DNA from 2 places in the Thalassobacillus sp. B23F22_16 genome. Region 2 is predicted to be linked to the other one. Evidence: riboswitches for the same ligand, from Rfam matches in the RefSeq annotation. Region 2 holds a riboswitch; the other holds the start of a gene.

Region 1 (12,751 bases), on a different contig from region 2:
TACAATCTCATACTTCTTTCCAAACAATTCAATCATTACCATCACCTCTTACAATAACTAAATTTTATCACACTTGACGGTAAGTAGTCACAGAATATTTATTTCGTATGTAATTCGCTGTTTCGACAAAAATAAAGGAAGAGGGAGAATGGATAACAAGGAGGGATTTTAATGAGATATACGTTTGCAGCTTCCATCATGATCAGCGGAATATTGTTAGCTGGATGTACTGCTAATGAAGAGGAAAATACAATGGACCGTTACGGAGACCAGAACCAGGACCGTGGGTCTTTAAACGGAAATGCTATGGATAATTATCAGGATCCAATTGATCAGGATAGCGATGGGGATTTTAATGATCAATTAGGCTATGTACGTTACGACAAGAGCCAGGTAGATCCTGAGGGTAATTATAATACCGAAGTAAATAGGGAAGAAACCGCCGATATGATTACTAAAATGGTTCTCACCATGGATGCCATAAATGATGCAGGTACATTAGTTACCGATGATGAGGTTCTTGTAGCCTATAAGAAAGCCGACGATGCAGACAGGAACCAGGCGGCTGATATGGTGAAGAAAACAGTACTGTCACTGGTGCCGCGTTATTATGAAGTGTATGTTTCAGACCAGGAAAGTTCGTTTAAGGATATTCAAAGCTTAAGCAATACCAATATTTCGGATGAAAATTACGATAATGTACTTGAGAATGTGATTACCCGGATGCGGGAGGCCCCTCAAGGAGAAGACACGTACAATGATGAAACAAGATCAACCAAAGACCCACGTGACTCTACTGCTGAAGATATGAATCGATGACTATCTGACAGGAAAGTAACCTTACACTTTCCTGTCTTTTTTAAACTTTCACTAAATTTTCCATTAATAGTTGCGGCCTGCCTTTCATAAGCTAAGGTCATCAATTGGTTGGAGTGACGTATTATGAAACGAATTTGGATACTTCTCTTCCTCACACTTATACTAACAGGGGCAATTTTCCCTACTGTTACGTATGGAGCAGAGAAAAGTGAAGAAGAAATAAAAAAAGAAGAAAACCAGACCCGTATGGACTTATATAAAAAGACAGAAGCTACTACATTAATCCCGTGGTATTATTTAGCAGCGGTCGATCAGTTTGAACGCCAGATACATGAAGACTTTCCTGAGGAAAGAGTTACTGCTATTCAACCTGACCGGCTATTTTGGAACGGATTGGACAACCCGGATTCATCCGATCAGCAGTCCCCTTCTATAACAAAAATGTTTAATGGATGGGGAGATGATGGTAATGGAGATGAAGTAGCGGATAAGAACAATGATGAAGATGTACTTTACAGTATCGCTTCCTATCTCTCTTCATTTGGGCATAATCCAGACGATATCAAAATTGCATTATGGAAATATTATAAACGGGATCTTACCGTACAGACAATTATAAACAATGCGCGTGTATTTAAGCATTTTGGCACCATCCATCTGACAGACCGAGACTTCCCCCTCCCTCTTAGCGCAAATTATAGTTATAGAAGTACATGGGGGGATGCGAGAGGTTTTGGAGGAAGAAGAATTCATGAAGGAACAGATATATTCGCCAATTATGGTGTTCAGGTACGTTCCACCACTTACGGCGTGATTGAAATGAAAGGCTGGAACAGATATGGAGGATGGAGAATCGGGATCCGTGATATCTTCAACATATATCACTATTACGCTCATTTAAACGGGTTTGAAGATGGAGTAAAAGTTGGAGATGTGGTAAAACCCGGTGATGTCATAGGTTCGGTCGGTGCTACCGGTTATGGGCCACCAGGAACCTCCGGGAAATTCCCACCTCACTTACACTATGGCATGTACAAAGATAATGGATACAGTGAATGGTCTTTTGATCCGTACCCTTATTTAAGAAGATGGGAGCGAATGGCAAGAGATTAAAGATAAATTAAAAGCGTCGTACTGCTGAGAGTACGACGCTTACTCAATTATTGTTGTTTAGACTTCCGGACAGCATTCGTAATACTCGCTGTCAGACCTCCCCATATCACGACCATTCCAATAACCATCATGAAAATTGCACTTCCTGTCATATTAAATGACCTCCTCTTTGGAGTGTTTTTCTTCTGACAAAGCACTCGAATGCCAACGTTTAAAGGAGAGCAAGATGCCAATTACCAGGGCACCTGCCGCTACTGACCATCCACCAAATGTAATGAAGGCATCTGTATATCCTTCATAGTTTCCTGTTTCAGTATCAAACTCTTTTAAAATATTTTGCTTAAACAAATCAAACATCATATAACCGAGCACGATCGGTGTAATAATTCCTAAGCTAACTTTCCACCAGCTGCCTAGGCGGATATCTGATATAGCGTTCGCATGATCCTGAAAATCGGTAAGCTTGCGAAGGAACCATGCAATAATAACTACTTCAACCAACCCTACAAACGCTACACCAAATTGGTTGATGAAATAGTCTGCGGCATCGAGGAAGAATAATCCACCCTGGGTAGCAAACAGGATAGAAATAAGAGCCGCTAAGCCACCACCAATTCCTACAGCGGCAGTACGGGAAATTCCAAGTTTTTCTTTTAGCCCGGCAATATAAGTCTCTGAAATTGAAATTAATGAGGAGAGACCAGCCAAAACTAATGACAAGAAGAATAAGAAACCAAATAATCCATTGAGAGCAGGCAACTCGTTAATAATTTGTGGAAAGACTACAAATGCAAGACCTACGCCGCCACTTACTACTTCAGAGACACCAACTCCACTTTGCTGTGCCATGAAACCAAGTGCACCGAAGACACCAATACCTGCAAGCAATTCAAAACTTGAGTTACCAAATCCGGTAATGAAGGCATTATTCGTAATATCCGATTTCTTAGGCAGATAGCTCGAATACGTAATCATGATGGCAAAGGCAATCGATAAACTGAAGAAAATCTGCCCATACGCGGCTACCCATACACTACCATTTGTTATTGTTTCAAAGTTAGGCGCAAAGAATGTCTGCAGGCCTTCTGCTGCACCAGGAAGCGTGATTGCTCGTAGTACAATGATAAGGAATAAGACAATAAGGGTAGGAATGAAAATTTTGTTAGCCATTTCAATACCTTTCTTAACCCCTTTGAACAATACTCCAAGAGCAATCAGCCATACGATAAGAAGCGGGAAAAAGACTCCAGGTACAAGGCTTCCTGTTTGACCAGGATCTACGGATAAGTTCAAATAATCACTAAACAAGAAAGCCTCTGTATCTTGTCCCCAGCTTAAATTAAATGCGAAGAAACTGTAAGAAATAGCCCAGGCGATAATTACTGCGTAGTAGGTTGATATCACAAAGGATACCAGCACAGCCCACCAGCCAAGCCACTCTGTTTTCTTGTTCATTCGGAAAAATGAAAGCGGAGCTGAACCACGATATTTATGACCAATGGTAAATTCCATAATCAACAAAGGAATACCAGCGGTCAGTAAAGCAAATAAATAAGGAATAAAGAATGCTCCTCCACCATTCTCATAAGCTACTGCAGGGAATCGCCAAATATTACCCAATCCAATTGCAGAACCCATAGCTGCCAGAATAAAACCAGCCCGAGTTCCCCACTGTGAACGTTTTTCCATTTTTGCAAGACCTCCCTTTTGTTTTGATTCTCCCTCACTCTTCTATTATGCTTGTATCTAAGAGAGAATGTTATAAAAATTTACTTTTTTCAGATAATTCGCATTATCTGCTTGTATTATACCGTGACCAAAGAAGGGTGTCAAAGAAATATTATATTATTCAGATTTTCCTATCACAGGAAAATAAATGCAAAAGAAGCGCGTCATGACTTTGACGCGCTTCTTTCCTGTTATTGTTTATTTACTTTAAATGATGGTGAAATCAAATGAATCAAAAGACCTATGACAGCTACAATTACTAATGTCAAAATCAATGGAAGCAGAACTTGACCGCTGAATCCTAACACTAGATAACCAATACCTGCTGCGGAAGCAGCAATCAATGCATAAGGAAGCTGGGTGAGTACATGATCGATATGGTTAGAACCAGCACCGGTCGAGGATAATATGGTCGTGTCAGATATCGGAGAACAATGATCTCCAAATACAGCCCCTGCCAGCACTGCTGATAATGCTGGTAGTATCAGGCTTACATCTGATATTGCAGCAATTTCACCGGCTATTGGCAGCATGATTCCGAATGTTCCCCAGGAAGTACCAGTTCCAAGGGCCATGAAGCCCGATACCAAGAAAATCAAAAATGGCAGATATGCAGGACTTATGGAAGCTTTTTCCACAAGGCCAGCTAAATATTCACCTGTAGCCAATTGATCGATAACGGAACCGATGATCCAGGCAAAAACTAAAATATAAATAGCTGGAAGCATAGCTTTTGTCCCTTCCCAAAGCACATTACCCATGTGCGATTTCGGAGCCGGCTGAAGCCCATAGAAAATTGCCGCAGTAATGACTGACAGTAATCCTCCTGTGAATAATGAGATATTCACATTCGTATTTTCAAAAATGGCCAACAAGGTGGCCGTTCCCTCTGTATTTTGAATACCTGTAACTACCATGGCCCCTATGGTTCCGATAATCAACACAGCAATCGGAATTAATAAATGATATATTCTCCCGTTATTATGCGGCTTGAATTCATCATTCAGATCTCCCGGGATATCCCCGCGTGATGGGTCAGTTACTTCTCCTGTTTCCAATGCTCTTTTTTCATGTTTTCTCATCGGGCCAATATCAAGCTTCATATATGCTGCCATGAACACTAATAATAAAGCAGCAAATACGTAAAGGTTGGCAGGTATCATTTTAACGAAAGCTTCCAGAGGCTGAAAGTCAGATATTTCATTCGCCACGAGAATACTGCCGATTGTACCAATGATGTAAGCGCCCCAACTGGAAATGGGGGAGATAACTGTAACCGGAGCAGATGTAGAATCGATGAAATATGCAAGTTTGGCCCGTGATATTTTATACCGGTCCGTTAATGGACGAGCTACCTGTCCCACTGCCAAAGCATTGAAGTAGTCATCAATGAAAATGATGATTCCCAAATATGCCGGTACCGCCTGTGCACCCGTGCGAGTTTTAATACGATTGATGGCCCATTCACCAAATGCCTTGCTGCCCCCAGAGGCTGTCATGAAAGCAGTCGCCATCCCTAGCAGGATTAAGAATAAGAACAGATAAATATTGCCCATATTCCATCCTTCCAATGATAAAAGATTTGTTGTGTCGGCAATGAATATTTCATAGAACATCGTCCAAATTGCTGCCATCGTATCAATAACATTAAAATTATAAAGAAGCAAAGCACCTATAACGATTCCGATGCCCAGAGACAAGATAACCTTGCGTGTAACAATAACCAATATAAGCATTAAAATTGCAGGTATCAAAGAGTAGATTGTACCTTCCATGCTAGTTCCCCTCCATATCTGTGATTCTTAAGGTAGTCACATTCATTTGAATGTGGGGATGCCATGGGTATGTGGATATACTACTGGGGTAAATGAGGAATAAAAAAAGAACAATGAAAGAAAAATAATCCTTCATTGCTCTTTGACAGCAAGTTTGATTATCCTTCATTTCGATCAGTAGCGCACCATGCATCCATTTCCTTAGTATGCATGACAGTGCCTTTCCTATTAGGAAAAGCACCAGCATTTCCGTATTTGACCATACTTCATGCTTCGGCAGACAGCCCTTTCACCAACCATCATCGTTGTCATTCTCCAGTTGATTACTCATGCAGCCTGCGCCTCTACCTCACCGATCTGATAAGGTCACGCAATATTAAAATTTCCTAACGTATTGTATCAATTGTTCATGAGTTATGCAAGATATTTTTAATGATTACTGGGATGGATCAACTTGAAAGCCGTCCATAGGGACAGAGAATGACGGTGATTTTTCTCCACCGGAACCATTATAAAAATCAGGAACTGGTCCCATGATCGTACTGTGGGCAACCGGTATATCCGCTGTAACGGTAGAGGTCTTTGTAGAAAAAGGAATCACAATCCTTACTTCTGCCTTGATATGAATTACCAGTTCAAACAGCGCTGAATTAATCCCGTATTCAGTAATATTATTCTCTACATTGGACTCTACATAACCGATTACCTGGAATCTTACTGGAACTTTTGGACCTAGATTGGCAAGCAATGTATTTTTAGTTGCCTGGCCGATAGGGATTCGCACCAGGATAGGTGATTCTTCAATTTCATCTACATCATTCTCTTCATCTAATGGAACATCCAAAGGAGCTCCAGGATCAGGCAAATTGCCCTTTTCTATTTGTCTTAAGTAATTCTGTACACGGAAAGTAGTATTCCTTAATACACGATTGACCACGACTGAATTCCAACCCATATACACGATGTTGCCGTTATTATCCTTTTGAATATCCATTAAATCTTCATAGGTAAGATCATCAGCGATTCGTTTTCCAACAGCATCCACAATCGCATCTCTTCCAAACTGCTTTGTTCTGGTTTCAGCGATTTCAATCAGTGTAGGGGTAATGCCTTTGTTGATGATCCATAGACCAAGAATAGTGAAGAATATAAAGAATATGAAAGTAACTAAGAATATTTTTCCCATCGATGGAGGTGCATGATTTTTAGAATACTTGCTCACCTGATTCCCCCCTTGGGACATCATATGTATCTTTTTCATTAATTAGTATAAGCTTCTTGAAGCATCTGAAATATAACCTACAGGAAATGCAGTAATATCAGGATAGTAACTGGTCAGTTGATTTTGAACGAACGAAAGTTTGGCATAAATTCAAATAGCTATTCTCTTTTTACACATAAAATAAAGCCGTCAAAGATGACGGCTTCTTTGTATATTATCTTATTCTCTTGAAACAAGCTTTAGAAGGGCTTCTTTACCTGTCATTCCAGGAGACCACCCTTTTTCTTTACTTGCGTCAGTCACTTTCTCAAGAGGTGCGTCAAGCAGCTGTTCAATGGTACGGACACCGACAGCCCGACCGGCAATCACCTTACGATCTGCTAACTTTTCACTTAATAAATCTACATCGAGAGCAGCACACATGATATAGCCCTCATCATTAGATACAATCAGCAAGTTGGTTTTAGGAAGTGCCACACTAATAGCAGTAAAGGGGTATTCTTCTATGAAAATCGGTTTCACATCAATGATGGTCCCCACATCCTTTTTGTTTTACCCTATGAGGAAGGAGGTAAACGTGTGAAAAGAATATAAAAAAACTCTAACGTTTGTTCTAACGTTAGAGTTTATATTAATTTTCGCGTTTCAATGTCGCTACAAGCAAATCCCTCAACAGTTCAGGCATATAATATTTTTTCTTCTTTGCATACGCTACTTCAGGAAGCAGCCGCCCAAAGGTGAATGTATCTGCGGTAGCTACCTGATAAACAGCGTCATGCTCTAACGGTTCTCCTTTGAAAAGAACTTTTTCTACCCGTTCATTTCCATGGTCATCTTTTTTTGTATGGATTTTAATTCCGGAGAATACCATACGCCCAATGACCTCACCGCGAAAGCCAAACCCTTTCAACTTGATTTCAGTAAACTCTTTAGTATGTGCTGCCCGGATTACTTCAAGTAGCTCATCTCCAGTCAGTTCTACTTTACAAGGGTTCATCGGATGGGGGCAGATACGATGGACATCTTCATAACAAACTTCTCCGGCAGCCAAATGATCGAGTAATACGCCGGCATTAAGCATCGCGATATCCGCTTCCGTCCATTCTTGAAGCGTTTCTACAAGCTCTTTCATCAATTTTGTTTCATGAAACCAGCCTATTTCTTCAGTTGCAGGTAATTCCGTCACATGCTCTTTCAAATTAGCTATCGCTTCTTCCCTGATCGTTTGTAAAGTTTCGGCAGTGACCTGGTCTTTTGCCATATCCTCTGTAGGGATGGCATAGGCTTCTTTTCGTGTTAACTCCCCTGTCTCATGATCCCACTCCACCATAAGTTCTCCCAGGTGTGTACCATGTTTGCCTGCAGCAGTAAGTAACGTATTCCCAATAAACTCACCACTCCTGAACAAGTGGTGGGTATGACCTCCAATGATGATATCTATTTCTTTAAACCGGCGCGCGATTTCTTCATCATCATTGATGCCAAGATGGGACAGCAGCACGATGATATCTGTTTGCTCGGATAATGCCGACAGTTCTCGTTCTAAGGTTTCATACGGAGGTTCGACACTCCAGCCAAGCATGCTATAAAACAATTGGAAGGGAGCAGTCAAACCAATGACCCCGATTTTCACTCCTTGCTTGCTCTCGACCACTTTATGAGCTTTAAGCCATGTAGGCTGTGGTTCCTTCTCTCTTTTCAAATTGGCACATAACACTTCGAAGTCAGCGTCATTATACAATTCATACAATCCTTCACGCGATAAGGTAATGCCTTCATTATTTCCAAGGTTGGCAAAATGGTATCCTGCCTGATTCAATAGCTCCACATTGCCTTTTCCCATCAGTCCTTCAGCAATCGGATGGAACCTGTCTACATGATCCCCATTATCCAACAGCCAATAACTCTGCCCCTGTCTTTCCCGTTTAACTTTTTGTTGATTAAAATATCCAATGATTTGTGGCCAATTTTCAAAATGGCTGTGAAGATCATTTGTATAATATAAGAATATTTTTTCCTTCATCATCAAATCTCCTTATCCTATACCCTTCAAGATCAATCGAATCGCTACAATTATCAGCATCACTCTAAGAAACCATTCGACGTATTGTCCTTTCAACACTTTATTCACTTTTGCCCCTAACATGCCACCTAAATATGCTCCTGGAATAAACGCCAGTGTGTATAACCATTCTACATTACCTAATAGGATGTGGGTAACAGAATTGGATATGCTCATAAAGAAAATCATAAACATCGATGTAGCTGTTGCAACATGGGCTGGAAAACCAAATAATAAAATCATGGCCGGGACCATCAAGGAACCACCGCCGATTCCGAATAATCCGGACATCATCCCCACTGAAAATGCCAGCAAACCACCAGCAATCGAAGAATAAGCATACCGGTGTATCTCTCCATCGAGTTCCATTTCCCGTTGGATCCCACCCCGTTTTTTTTCTAACGGGGCCTTCTTACTTTTTCTTGGCAGGAAAAACACACCGAATACAAATAACATTAAAATCCCAAATAATAGCGAAAATTTTCCAGCAGAAAAAAACTGATTCAAAAAGGACCCCAGGATTCCTCCAGGAACACTTCCTATAAGAAAAATCCATCCGCTTTTAAAATCTACCCGGTTACTTTTCATATAGGATAAAGCGGAGGACATACCTGTGAAAATCATCGTAATTATAGATATTCCTACTATTTTTTGAGGCGTCGCCCAACTGAACGCCTCGAAAGTCTGGCTCAAGAACAACATGACAGGGACGAGAATAATTCCTCCGCCAAGACCGGCAATACTCCCAAAAAAAGCCGAAACCAATCCGATAAGTGCGGAGATGGTTAAAACGAATACCATTTATTTCACATCCATATTTACATTCTCATACTAACATATCATTGTTTATGTATAGCATGGAAGAGATTATAAACTCTTTTCCATACCCATACCCGCTAAAAAACAAGAAAAACCGTGCTGCTGATTCATATCAACAGCACGGTTCATTTCAAATTGAAAGTTATCGGGGATTAACCGATGGAACCTTCCATTTCGAATTTTATAAGACGGTTCATTTCAACCGCATACTCCATTGGAAGCTCTTTAGTAAATGGTTCGATGAAGCCCATGACGATCATTTCTGTCGCTTCTTCTTCAGAAATACCACGGCTCATCAGATAAAAGAGCTGTTCTTCAGACACTTTAGATACTTTCGCTTCGTGCTCTAACGAAATATTCTCGTTCATGATTTCGTTATAAGGGATGGTATCAGAAGTTGACTGATTATCCATGATAAGTGTGTCACATTCAACGTTCGAACGTGCACCTTCTGCTTTACGTCCGAATTGCACGATCCCACGATACGTTACTTTACCACCATGTTTTGAAATGGACTTCGAAACGATGGAAGAAGACGTATTAGGTGCCAGGTGAATCATTTTCGCACCTGCATCCTGATGCTGGCCTTTACCAGCCAAAGCGATGGACAATGTCATTCCACGGGCACCTTCGCCCTTCAGAATAACTGCAGGGTATTTCATTGTCAGCTTGGAACCAAGGTTGCCGTCAACCCATTCCATTGTTGCATTGGCATCAGCGGTAGCACGCTTCGTAACCAGATTGTAGACGTTGTTCGCCCAGTTCTGGATGGTAGTGTAACGGCAGTAAGCATTCTTCTTAACAAAGATTTCAACGACTGCACTGTGCAGAGAGTTTGTTGTATAGACAGGCGCTGTACAACCTTCTACATAGTGGACAGAGGCATCTTCATCAACGATGATCAACGTACGCTCAAATTGTCCCATGTTTTCTGAATTGATTCGGAAATATGCTTGTAGTGGCGTATCCACTTTCACGCCTTTTGGTACATAGATGAAAGATCCACCGGACCATACTGCAGAGTTCAATGCAGAAAATTTGTTGTCAGATGGAGGAATTACTTTTCCGAAGTATTCTCTGAAAAGTTCTTCATCCTCTTTCAAAGCAGAATCTGTATCTTTAAAGATGATTCCCTGTTTCTCAAGATCTTCTTGCATGTTGTGGTAAACTACTTCAGATTCATACTGAGCGGATACACCAGCAAGGTACTTCTGTTCTGCTTCTGGGATACCCAGTTTATCGAACGTATTTTTAATCTCTTCCGGAACCTCATCCCAGGAACGCTCAGAGCGCTCAGATGGCTTTACATAATAAGTGATTTCATCGAAATCAAGCTCGGCAAGGTCGCCGCCCCACTGTGGCATTGGCATTTTATAAAAATGCTCCAATGACTTCAAGCGGAAGTCAAGCATCCATTCCGGCTCTTCTTTATAACGGGAAATTTCCTCAACTACTTCTTTTGTCAGTCCTCTTTGAGTACGGAAAATCGAAACATCCTTCTCATGGAACCCATATTTATAATCTTCGATTTCTGGCGCCTTTTTGGCCATAATCAAAAACCTCCTTTTGGTGTTATGCCGCGACTAAGACTGTCCTTGTTCGTCAACACCTTTTTCCATAGCCTTCCATGCCAATGTTGCACATTTGATTCTAGCCGGGAATTTCGATACACCTTGTAGTGCTTCGATGTCCCCTAAATCAAATTCCTGTTCATCAATCTCTTTTCCTTGCATCATATCTGAAAAGAGCTTTGACATCGCCAAAGCATCTTCTACACGCTTTCCTTTGACGGCTTGAGTCATCATGGAAGCAGAAGACATGCTGATGGAACAGCCTTCACCATCAAATTTAGCATCCTTGACCATTCCATCATCTACTTGCAACTGCAACTGAATGCGGTCACCGCAAGTAGGATTGTTCATGTCGATGGACATGTGGTCGTCTCCTTCAATCGTTCCGCGGTTTCGCGGATTTTTATAATGATCCATGATGACTTGTCTGTAAAGTGTATCCAGGTTGTTAAAAGACATCGCCAAAATACTCCTTTGTTTTTTGTAATCCTTCGACAAGTCGATCAATATCTTCTTCGGTATTATATAGATAAAAGCTGGCGCGGGCAGTTGCTGATACATCGAGCCAGCGCATCAGCGGCTGTGCACAATGATGGCCTGCGCGTACGGCGATACCCTCCGCATCAAGTACGGTTGCTACATCATGTGGATGTACATCATCCAGGTTGAATGTAATAAGGCCTGCCCGTTCTTCCGGTCCATAAATCGTGAGGCCATCTATTTCTCTCATACGATCCATCGCGTAATCGACCAACCTATGCTCATGAGCCTCAATTTCCTCCAGCCCGATTTCATTGATAAAGTCGATCGCTGCTCCAAGTCCAATGGCACCACCGATTATCGGCGTTCCGCCCTCGAATTTCCAGGGAAGTTCTTTCCATGTGGAGTCGTAGAGATTAACAAAATCAATCATTTCACCACCGAATTCAAATGGTTCCATGTCATTCAATAAGGCCCGCTTGCCATAAAGAACACCGATACCTGTTGGTCCGCACATTTTATGACCCGAAAAAGCGTAAAAATCACAATCTAAATCCTGTACGTCTACTTTAAGATGAGGCGCACTTTGCGCACCATCTACGAGCATGACGGCTTCATGACGATGAGCGATTTCCGCTATTTCTTTAACAGGGTTGATTGTACCAAGTACATTGGAAACATGCATGACCGCTACTATTTTAGTATTACCAGTTACTGTTTCCTCAACATCTTCCAGGCTGATGGTACCATCTTTCTGCAACGGAATATATTTCAAAGTAGCTCCCGTAGCTTTGGCGACCTGCTGCCATGGAATAATGTTACTGTGGTGCTCCATTGGGGTGATGACAATTTCATCACCTTCCCCAAGTTTCGCACGACCGTAGCTTGTTGCAACCGTATTAATTGCAGTCGTAGTGCCTCGAGTGAATATGACCTCCTGGGTACTATTCGCATTAATGAACCTTCTGACCTTTTCACGGGCTCCCTCATATTCATCGGTAGCTTTTGTACCGAGTGTATGGACACCCCGATGGACATTGGAGTTGTATCCACGGTAGTAGTCATCTACCTTTTCAATCACAGAAGCCGGCTTCTGTGAAGTGGCAGATGAGTCCAAATAAACTAGTGGGTGTCCATTTACTTCCTGATCCAGAATCGGAAA
Region 2 (8,389 bases):
TTATTGTTTTACCCGCTGCCGTAATAACTGCTGTCATTTTCGGTGTGTTAAGTGCCGATGCAGCAGGTTCTATTGAGGAAAGCCACCCATTCAACTTCGTCAAAGTACTGCCATACCTTGGAGTACTTGGATTTGCTATCGCTGGTGTCAATGTGATTTTTGTGTTGATTGGCGGTATCATTTTTGCTGGAGTTGTCGGCCTGGCACTTGGAGAATTTTCCATAATGGACTTTGTGACGTTGATCAGTGAAGGTTTTACTGGTATGCAGGAACTGACGATGCTCGTCATCTTGCTTGGCGGATTGGTTGAACTGATTCGGAGAAATGGCGGTATTGAATTTTTGCTGGAAAGGATCACGAATCGAATCCATAGCAATAAAGGTGGGGAATCAGGGATTGCTGGTCTGGTCTCAGCAGTGAATCTCGCGACAGCGAATAATACGATTTCCATTATTACGGCCGGGCCGCTTGCCAAACAAATTTCTGAACGGTTTGCTATTGATAACCGGAGGTCGGCAAGCCTGCTTGATATCTTTTCAAGCGCGGTACAGGGCTTAATTCCTTATGGAGCTCAAATCCTTGCAGCTGCCGGGGTAGCAAAGATTTCACCGGTGGAAATCGTCCCTTACAGTTTTTATCCGATACTGCTTGCTTTGTCTGGCCTACTGGCCATTGTTTTCCGATTTCCGAAGTTTACCAGGACACCAACTGAAAAAAGGGAAGAAGTAGAGATCAGAACATAAGGTTCCGCGGAGAGCGGAACCTTTTTTTAATAAAACACTACCTACGTGTAAGCCAGGTTTTCTAAGGAAATTGGATAATATTGAAAACTTTTGGCTATGTCATTCGTACATATAGAAAGGTGGAAAACCAACAGCAAATGAAAAGAATATACAGTAACGTGGGAATAATGAGGATGCTGATATGGACAGAGAAGTGATGGTCGTTCTAATTAGCTTACCTATTGTCTCATAACAAGACTTCAATTCTCTCTTTTTTTAAAAACTGTCTCTCTTTCGGAAAAATTTGTCTCTCTTATTTTCAAAAATGTCTAATATAATTGGTGCGGTTTCACTCATATAACATGACATGGCTCAATTATCATGGTTTTGTCTCTTATATTTACAAATCCTGCAATGGCCAAAAGAGGAAGCGCATTTTCCCGATGACCTAAAGGAGTAGCAGTTTTATCAAACCACCGAGCAGCAAAAGTATAGAACCGGCTAAGAGGGCTATTTTGGTAGGACGGTTTGCTTTATGAAAGATACGTGGGAACATTTTCAACACCTCACTTATTCGTTTATTTCTTACAGTATGTATACTAATTAGCTTTCAAAAAAGCTTCATGATTTTACTGGAAAAACTTAGTTACCGCCAAGTCCATATGGGGAAAGCCTTAGATTTTATTAAAGTATAAAAAATACACCCGAAAATCGGGTGCATGTTCAATCATCATTATCTTCATTAAACCAAAGCGGGGAATCGTTTTCCGTTTCGCCATTATAGTTGATGAAGATTTCTTCTCCAGCTTTTATATCCTTGAAAGCGTAGAACTCAAATGAGTGATTATCAAAATTTATTTCGTAATATGCGTTCGGCTGGTAGGAATGGTTGAAAAACATCCCATATCCTAACAAAAATGCCGTGTGGTTTTTGCCATACTCGAATACATAGTCGCCCAGGTGAGTTTTCTCAATATGCTCATGTTCTTCATTCGGATAAGGGAGTACTGGTGCCTGGTGAATCAGTTCACCTTCTGCTATATCTTTTGTAGCAAATACGCCTTTATCAAGTTCGTCATCAGAAATAGTAGATGTTTTTACTTCTATCAAAATTTCACCGTCGCCTTCTTATTTTCTTTGGGTATAACTTCCCCATTCTGACAGGTCATATTCAATAATGCAATGGTTGAACACGAAAGGGAGATGCTTCTATTGAAAAAATTAATGACAATCACCGCCATATTGTATTTCATACTTGCTGGATGCAGCACTCAAAAAATGCATACTTACGATACTTCCAGTGTGGAAGAAGCCGTGGATGCGTTAAGTTTTGATCCATTGGTGCCAAAGGAAATACCATTCGAACCTAGTGATATACAGGTCGATACTCCGGAGATGGGAGAAGGGAAAATGCTTGCTATTCAGTATACTAGTGAAGGAAATGAATCTTTTTTATTCCGAGCCATTAATGAGAATGGGAATGCCCTGGATTTTACAACAGAGGATATAGAAATCAGTGACTCCCAACAGGGGCGATATGGTAAGAATGGTGATCTAAAAACGTTAAGATGGAAAAATGATGAGGTGAATTATGAAGTATTTGCAAACGATGATATCAGTAAAAGTCAGCTATTAGAGGTAGCAAGGAAGGCAGAAGCTATAAAATAATTCTTATTCCCTGATTACTTGTATATAAGTGTTGCCTGGTGAATACATTTAATAAGCTATTCTTCAAAGCAATCGACCAACGATATAATTCACACAAAAGGGGATAAGGTCATGCGTGAAAAATCACCACCCAATAGCCATGCTGTCATATCTTTAGTTCTCGGAGTTTTGTCCTGATGCCTTTAGCAGGAATCGTACTTGGGGTAATCGGTATTATTTTTGCAAAGAAAGCAAGGAAGGAAATGGATCAAAAGAATGAAGACGGCAAAGGGTTGGCCACTACAGGGATGATATGTAGTGTTGCCGGCGTTATCATTCAGCTATTGGTAGTGGTGATCGTTTTATCGATATCTTTTTTTAGACTCAGTTAATCGCAGGAAGAAGTGATCCAAGTGAAAGCAGGGTTAGAGTTTCTGGCTGGTTTATTGTTGATTATCGGCTGGTTTACAACTGGTATTGGCATTTATTTTTTAATTGTTTCCTTTATTGCAGGTGGCACGCTGATCGCTGCCAGCCTATGTTTGCTGGGAATTCTGTGTATTTTTACATCAAAGCAAATAGATAAACATATACTTGCTGCATAAAACAAATAAAGCGATGAAACCAGCATCATGGTTTCATCGCTTTTTCATTACCTTAACCTGCCGCTGTAACTTTATACGGTGGCAGACTTTGCTGCAACGTATTGATTTCTTCTGTTGTCAATGGGACCATCGGAAGGCGAACGTCGCCGACATGGATGCCCATCAGGTTTAAGGCTGCTTTTACTGGAGAAGGACTTGGCTGGGCAAACATTGCTTTCATCACCGGAAGGATTTCCTGGTGAATTGTAGCTGCGCGTTTGACATCTCCGTAATTATAACTGTTGACCATTTCCTGCATTTCATTACCGAGGATATGAGCAGATACAGATACAACTCCTGTTCCGCCAATCGCTAACACAGGCAGGGTCAAGCCGTCATCACCGCTGTACAAGGTGAACTCTGCATCGGTTTTTGTGATGATTTCTGTCATCGCATCTAAATCACCACTTGCTTCTTTTACAGAAACGATATTCTCAATTTCAGATAAGCGGATAATTGTTTCCGGTGCAATTTTTGCTGCACTTCGTCCTGGAATGTTGTACAACATCACAGGCAATGAAGTTGCTTCAGCGACTGCTTTATAGTGCTGGTACAGCCCTTTCTGGGAAGGCTTGTTGTAATACGGGGTTGTAAGCATGATTGCATCAACACCCGTTTGTTCTGCCTGTTTGGTCAAATCGATGGATGATCGTGTATTATTGGAACCGGTTCCTGCAATGACTGCCGCTCGTCCCTCTGCGACCTGGGCAACGAAGCGGAATAACTCAAGCTTTTCAGAGTCTGACAATGTAGGGGATTCACCCGTCGTCCCCGCTACTACTAAACCGTCCGAACCGTTAGAAATTAAGTAGTTGACTAATGTACGTGTAGCATTGAAATCGATCTCGCCATTTTGATCAAATGGGGTAACCATAGCGGTTAATACCTGGCCGAAATTCATAGCTTTTCACACCCTTTTGTAAAATTTTAAATAAGAGGCGTTTTATAGAGCCATTCCCATTTATCGCATTAAAAAAACAACAACGAGGGATCGCTGTTGCAGTAGAAACGTGTATACTCCGTTCCTTTGCGTAAGATAGCCCTCCATATAGTCGCCTATATGACAGTCCTGTATTTATTCAATAGCAGACCCAACGTTGAGAACATGAGTTTCTCTTCGCTTCGGCGAATTCCCCTTTCCACAATTCTCGCTGGACCTCATGATCCTCCTATTGTGTACTGATGGTCTTCGCACCTCTATCCCGCTTCAACTTATTGAAGCAAGAAAAATATTTAATTGATTGTACTTTAACAAAAATTCGTCAAGATTTCAAGAGGAGAGGAAAGAAAAATTGTGATTATCTTATTATTTTTAAGGGAACACAACTAGTAGTGGAAGGTGACATGTTGTCATGGAAAAAGATTGACTTATGACACTGTGTCATATATTATTAAAGTATAGCATGACATAATGTCACATTGAGGTGCATACACATATGGAAATCAATCCTATTTATGTAGAGAGACTGAAGAAGCTGGCTTTTGATTTACAAGGTAAAGGAATAGATGTGAAATTTTGTAAAAAACCAATGATTAAGGAACTGGCGCAAAGGGAAGATTGAATAGTACATTCATTTCTTATCCTTCATCAAAGTTTAATTTTGTTAAAGGATTAAAGTATAAGAAAAGGGGAAATTACATGAATTTTTCCATGACGGATATGCCGAATTCTGTCAAGCAAGAGGTGGAGGAGTTAGAGAGAAACCTATCTCCTGTTACTAAAAAAGCAGCTAAATATGTTTTCTTGTCTTTCCCTTTAATAGCAATCTCGGTAGTGAACTTGCTGACAGTTTTATTTATGCTGCCTGACGAACAGGTTAACTGGATCTCAGTAGGTATTTATGCTCTAATTGGAGCAGTCGGTATGGCATTATCTAAAGAAGCAAAGCATAAGCAAATCGAAATTCAGGAGCGCAGCGTCCGTTACATTGTGGAACGTATCGGAAGAAGCGATGTTGCAACTGAACAGGCCAAAAAGGATTACACCGATCAGGTGAAATCCCAGCCGATGAATGCAATGAAGCATTTTGTAGCGTTTTTAGAAGAAGAAAAAAGACAGGAAAAACTTAATTTATATAGAGGGTTTTAGAAAAAGAAACACCACTTGCTGGTGTTTCTTTACATAGAGAATGGTGGGAGTACATTGCCGAAACAAACATTTTTCAATTTGCCGGAAGAGAAGAAACAAATCCTGTTACAATCTGCGGAGAAAGAATTTTCCCGTGTCCCATTATTTGAAGCCTCGATAGCGAATATCATCAAAGCTGCCGGAATACCACGCGGCAGCTTTTATCAGTATTTCGAAGGGAAAGAAGACATCTACTTTTATCTTCTCGATAAGATGGCGAAGCAACGGAAGGACAAATTCATCAGTTTTTTGCAACACCATGATGGGGACCTGATTGAAGCGATGATAGTCATGTTTGAATGTATGCTGCATGAGGAGGAACATATCAGTTTCATGAAGAATGCTTTTCTTAATATGACGCACAAAGTCGAACATAGTTTTCTTGGGATATTCAGTGATGAGGAAAGTGTCGATGACTTCAATGAAGTCAGTGCTCAAATAGATAAACGTAAACTCAATATTGTGGGTGATCAGGAGTTATATCATATCATGCAAATTCTCACTGCGGTTACCTTCCGCAACTTCGTTGAGAAATTCGCCCAGGGATTGTCTGAAGAGCAGGCAATGGAGACCTATCTAATGGAAATGAATTTATTGAAAAAAGGAATATATATCGGTTAACTGTAAGACTGCCTCCTATGTGAGAGGCAGTCTTTTTTGGACACTTAGCTGGTTCTCTATCCACAGTCTTTGGTCTAATAGGAGAAAGGTTGTGTTTTACTTTGGAAAATGGCTGGAAGCTGAAAAAAGTAGTAGAATGAAAAGAATGTATCTGTTATGAAGAAGAGGTGTTTTGATGAATCGGCTATCATCATGGGGGACAGCTGCTGCATCACTGCAGTGGTTGTTTTTCATTTTTGCAAATACGGTAGTGGTACCGATTTCGGTAGGGGCTGCTTTTGGATTATCTCAAGAAGAAATTGCCTCCATCCTAAGAAGCGCACTGATTTTTACAGGAATAGCCTGTGTATTGCAAGGGTGGATCGGTCACCGCTATCCACTTATGGAAGGGCCTTCTGGGGTCATATGGGGGTTAATATTAAACCTTAGCGTAGCGGCATCAGCAATGGGGATGAGTTTGACTTCCATTGGAGGTGGCATTGCTACGGGTATGATTCTTGCCGGGGTTGTCGTCCTTTTATTGGGTTTATTCAACATGCTTACTTTTATACAGCGGATATTTACGCCAATGGTAATGAGTGTTTATTTGTTTTTATTGACCTTCCAACTGATACTTATCTTCTTTGAGGGCATGCTGAAAGTGGATAAAGGAGGTACGCTGAATATACCTGTCAGCTTGTTTTCTTTTGGAATTGTCATACTTGTCAGCTTGCTGAAGATAAAAGGGAAGCCTACCGTGAGTAATTTTGCAATTTTGATTGGAATGGTTGCTGGATGGGTGCTTTATCTGATACTTTTTCCTTCTGAACAGGGAACTGTCATTCAATCGAATGGTGGGCTGCTATTGTTCCCGTTTGGTCCTCCTAACCTGAATATAGGAATTATCGTGATTACCTTTTTAGCCAGTATGATTAATTTAAGCAATACGATTGCTTCCGTTCGTGCTGCTTCTCAGTTATTAGGAAAAACTCCGACTGATAGACAGTTCCTCCGCTCTTACATGCTTACTGGGAGTTATTCGGTGACAGCGGGTGTGTTCGGGCTTGTATCTTATGCCCCATTTGCATCGTCGGTTGGATTTTTGGAAAGCACCCGTATTTTCAATCGTAAGCCGTTCCTGATTGGGGGAGGGCTGATGTCATTATTAGGCATCATCCCCATCCTCGGTGGGGTGCTGGCAACTTTGCCGATTACTGTTGGGAATGCTGTTTTGTTTGTTGCTTACTTGCAACTTTTCGGCACTTCACTTAAGAGCCTGGGTGGGTATCAGTTTAATTCGGTTACGATTCATCGACTGGCAGGGCCGGTACTAGTGGGTGTAGGGATCATGTTTGTTGATCCTTCCTTGTTTAATCAGCTTCCAGCATTGGTGCAGCCGCTTGTCTCGAATGGTTTTATTGTTGGAGTCCTGGTGGCCATCCTTTTAGAGAAGTCAATAAATTGGGAAAAGTACGAGGAAGGTTCAGAAGAACAGCAGGCTATGAAAAAAAGCAGCTGACTTTTTATAATATCCAAAGAAACTGGATACAGGCTGAGGAGAGGGTAACCCCTTCTCCTTTTTCAATGCCAAAATTTAACTGTGCGTCTCTTTCACATGAACGATGCGTATCTTTGCCATACTATCCGTGGGAGGATGCCTATGCTTAATGTGATAGTAACCGTTTTATTTTTTATACAACCGATGACTTATGATGAAGATTTAGCGATCACCCACGATGATGAGGTGATTCAGCACATCAACCGTCATCAATTTGTTGAAAACGAACTGCTTGATCCTTTTTTTAACCTGGAAAAAATTCACCAACTGGTCGTCCAGGTAGAGAGGGAAGTACATGAACAAGCTAAAAATGCCAAGATCGAGAAGAACGGGAATATAAACCAGGAGAAAGTCGGACGCCAGTTGCACCGGGAAAGATTCATCGAAGGGTTGTTCAGCTATTTGTACGGGAGTGGAGGCTCGAAAATCGAGGTGCCAGAACTGACTGTTCATCCAAAAGTGGACAGCGAATTGCTGGCAAACATCCGAACACAGGAAATTGGAAGTTATGTCACTTATTTCAACCCTAAAAACAAAGAACGGTCCCACAATATCCGGCTTGCTGCTGAAGCAATTGACAGCCATGTGGTTTTTCCGGGAGAAACATTTTCTTTCAATGAGGTAGTGGGCAAACGAACAAAAGAGAAAGGGTATAAGCCTGCCCCTGTTATCGTCAAAGGGGAAGTGACAGAAGGGATAGGCGGAGGGATCTGTCAAATTTCATCCACGATGTATAATGCAGTGGATAATGCCGGAGTGAAGATTCTTGAGCGCTATTCCCATAGCAAGCGAGTCCCCTATGTTCCTGAAGGAAGAGATGCTACCGTCAGCTGGTACGGGCCCGATTTCACCTTTAAAAATGTGTACAATCAACCATTGCTGATCCGGACAAACGTAATAAATGGACAAGTGAGTATCAAAGTTTACTCCTCTGATGTAGTGGATTTCGAATCGCGTAAAATTCCCGGAGCAACAAAGAAACTGCCGGAAGAAATTGAATTGGATTCTTTAGATTAAGGCTCTGTTAAACTTTGTTTTTGATTTTTCATAATAGCTTTATTACACAATAGGACCGAAAAGTCGAAGACTT

The links. Region 2 has a riboswitch for lysine ahead of dapA (4-hydroxy-tetrahydrodipicolinate synthase). Riboswitches for the same ligand answer to the same signal wherever they lie in the genome.
Region 1: it holds a riboswitch for lysine, as region 2 does, so the genes downstream of both, ACGTNI_RS09835 (Na+/H+ antiporter NhaC family protein) here and dapA (4-hydroxy-tetrahydrodipicolinate synthase) in region 2, are expected to answer to the same signal.

The regions. Positions count from the first base shown of each region.
Region 1 covers NZ_JBIEKD010000010.1:69,443-82,193, forward strand. The annotation lists gene ACGTNI_RS09810 (YutD family protein) at 1-36, opposite strand, end outside; gene ACGTNI_RS09815 (YhcN/YlaJ family sporulation lipoprotein) at 172-819, shown strand; gene ACGTNI_RS09820 (M23 family metallopeptidase) at 943-1,932, shown strand; gene ACGTNI_RS09825 (methionine/alanine import family NSS transporter small subunit) at 1,980-2,084, opposite strand; gene ACGTNI_RS09830 (sodium-dependent transporter) at 2,086-3,621, opposite strand; gene ACGTNI_RS09835 (Na+/H+ antiporter NhaC family protein) at 3,852-5,435, opposite strand; lysine riboswitch at 5,606-5,790, opposite strand; gene yunB (sporulation protein YunB) at 5,872-6,657, opposite strand; gene ACGTNI_RS09845 (YunC family protein) at 6,877-7,188, opposite strand; gene ACGTNI_RS09850 (bifunctional metallophosphatase/5'-nucleotidase) at 7,289-8,680, opposite strand; gene ACGTNI_RS09855 (sulfite exporter TauE/SafE family protein) at 8,693-9,520, opposite strand; gene sufB (Fe-S cluster assembly protein SufB) at 9,691-11,088, opposite strand; gene sufU (Fe-S cluster assembly sulfur transfer protein SufU) at 11,122-11,568, opposite strand; gene ACGTNI_RS09870 (cysteine desulfurase) at 11,558-12,751, opposite strand, start outside.
Region 2 covers NZ_JBIEKD010000015.1:195-8,583, reverse strand. The annotation lists gene ACGTNI_RS12545 (Na+/H+ antiporter NhaC family protein) at 1-743, shown strand, start outside; gene ACGTNI_RS12540 (SET domain-containing protein) at 1,446-1,832, opposite strand; gene ACGTNI_RS12535 (DUF4367 domain-containing protein) at 1,935-2,390, shown strand; gene ACGTNI_RS12530 (DUF4190 domain-containing protein) at 2,567-2,761, shown strand; gene ACGTNI_RS12525 (hypothetical protein) at 2,783-2,974, shown strand; gene dapA (4-hydroxy-tetrahydrodipicolinate synthase) at 3,027-3,914, opposite strand; lysine riboswitch at 4,043-4,221, opposite strand; gene ACGTNI_RS12515 (hypothetical protein) at 4,450-4,575, shown strand; gene ACGTNI_RS12510 (DUF5392 family protein) at 4,653-5,102, shown strand; gene ACGTNI_RS12505 (TetR/AcrR family transcriptional regulator) at 5,157-5,762, shown strand; gene ACGTNI_RS12500 (uracil/xanthine transporter) at 5,938-7,260, shown strand; gene ACGTNI_RS12495 (VanW family protein) at 7,402-8,316, shown strand.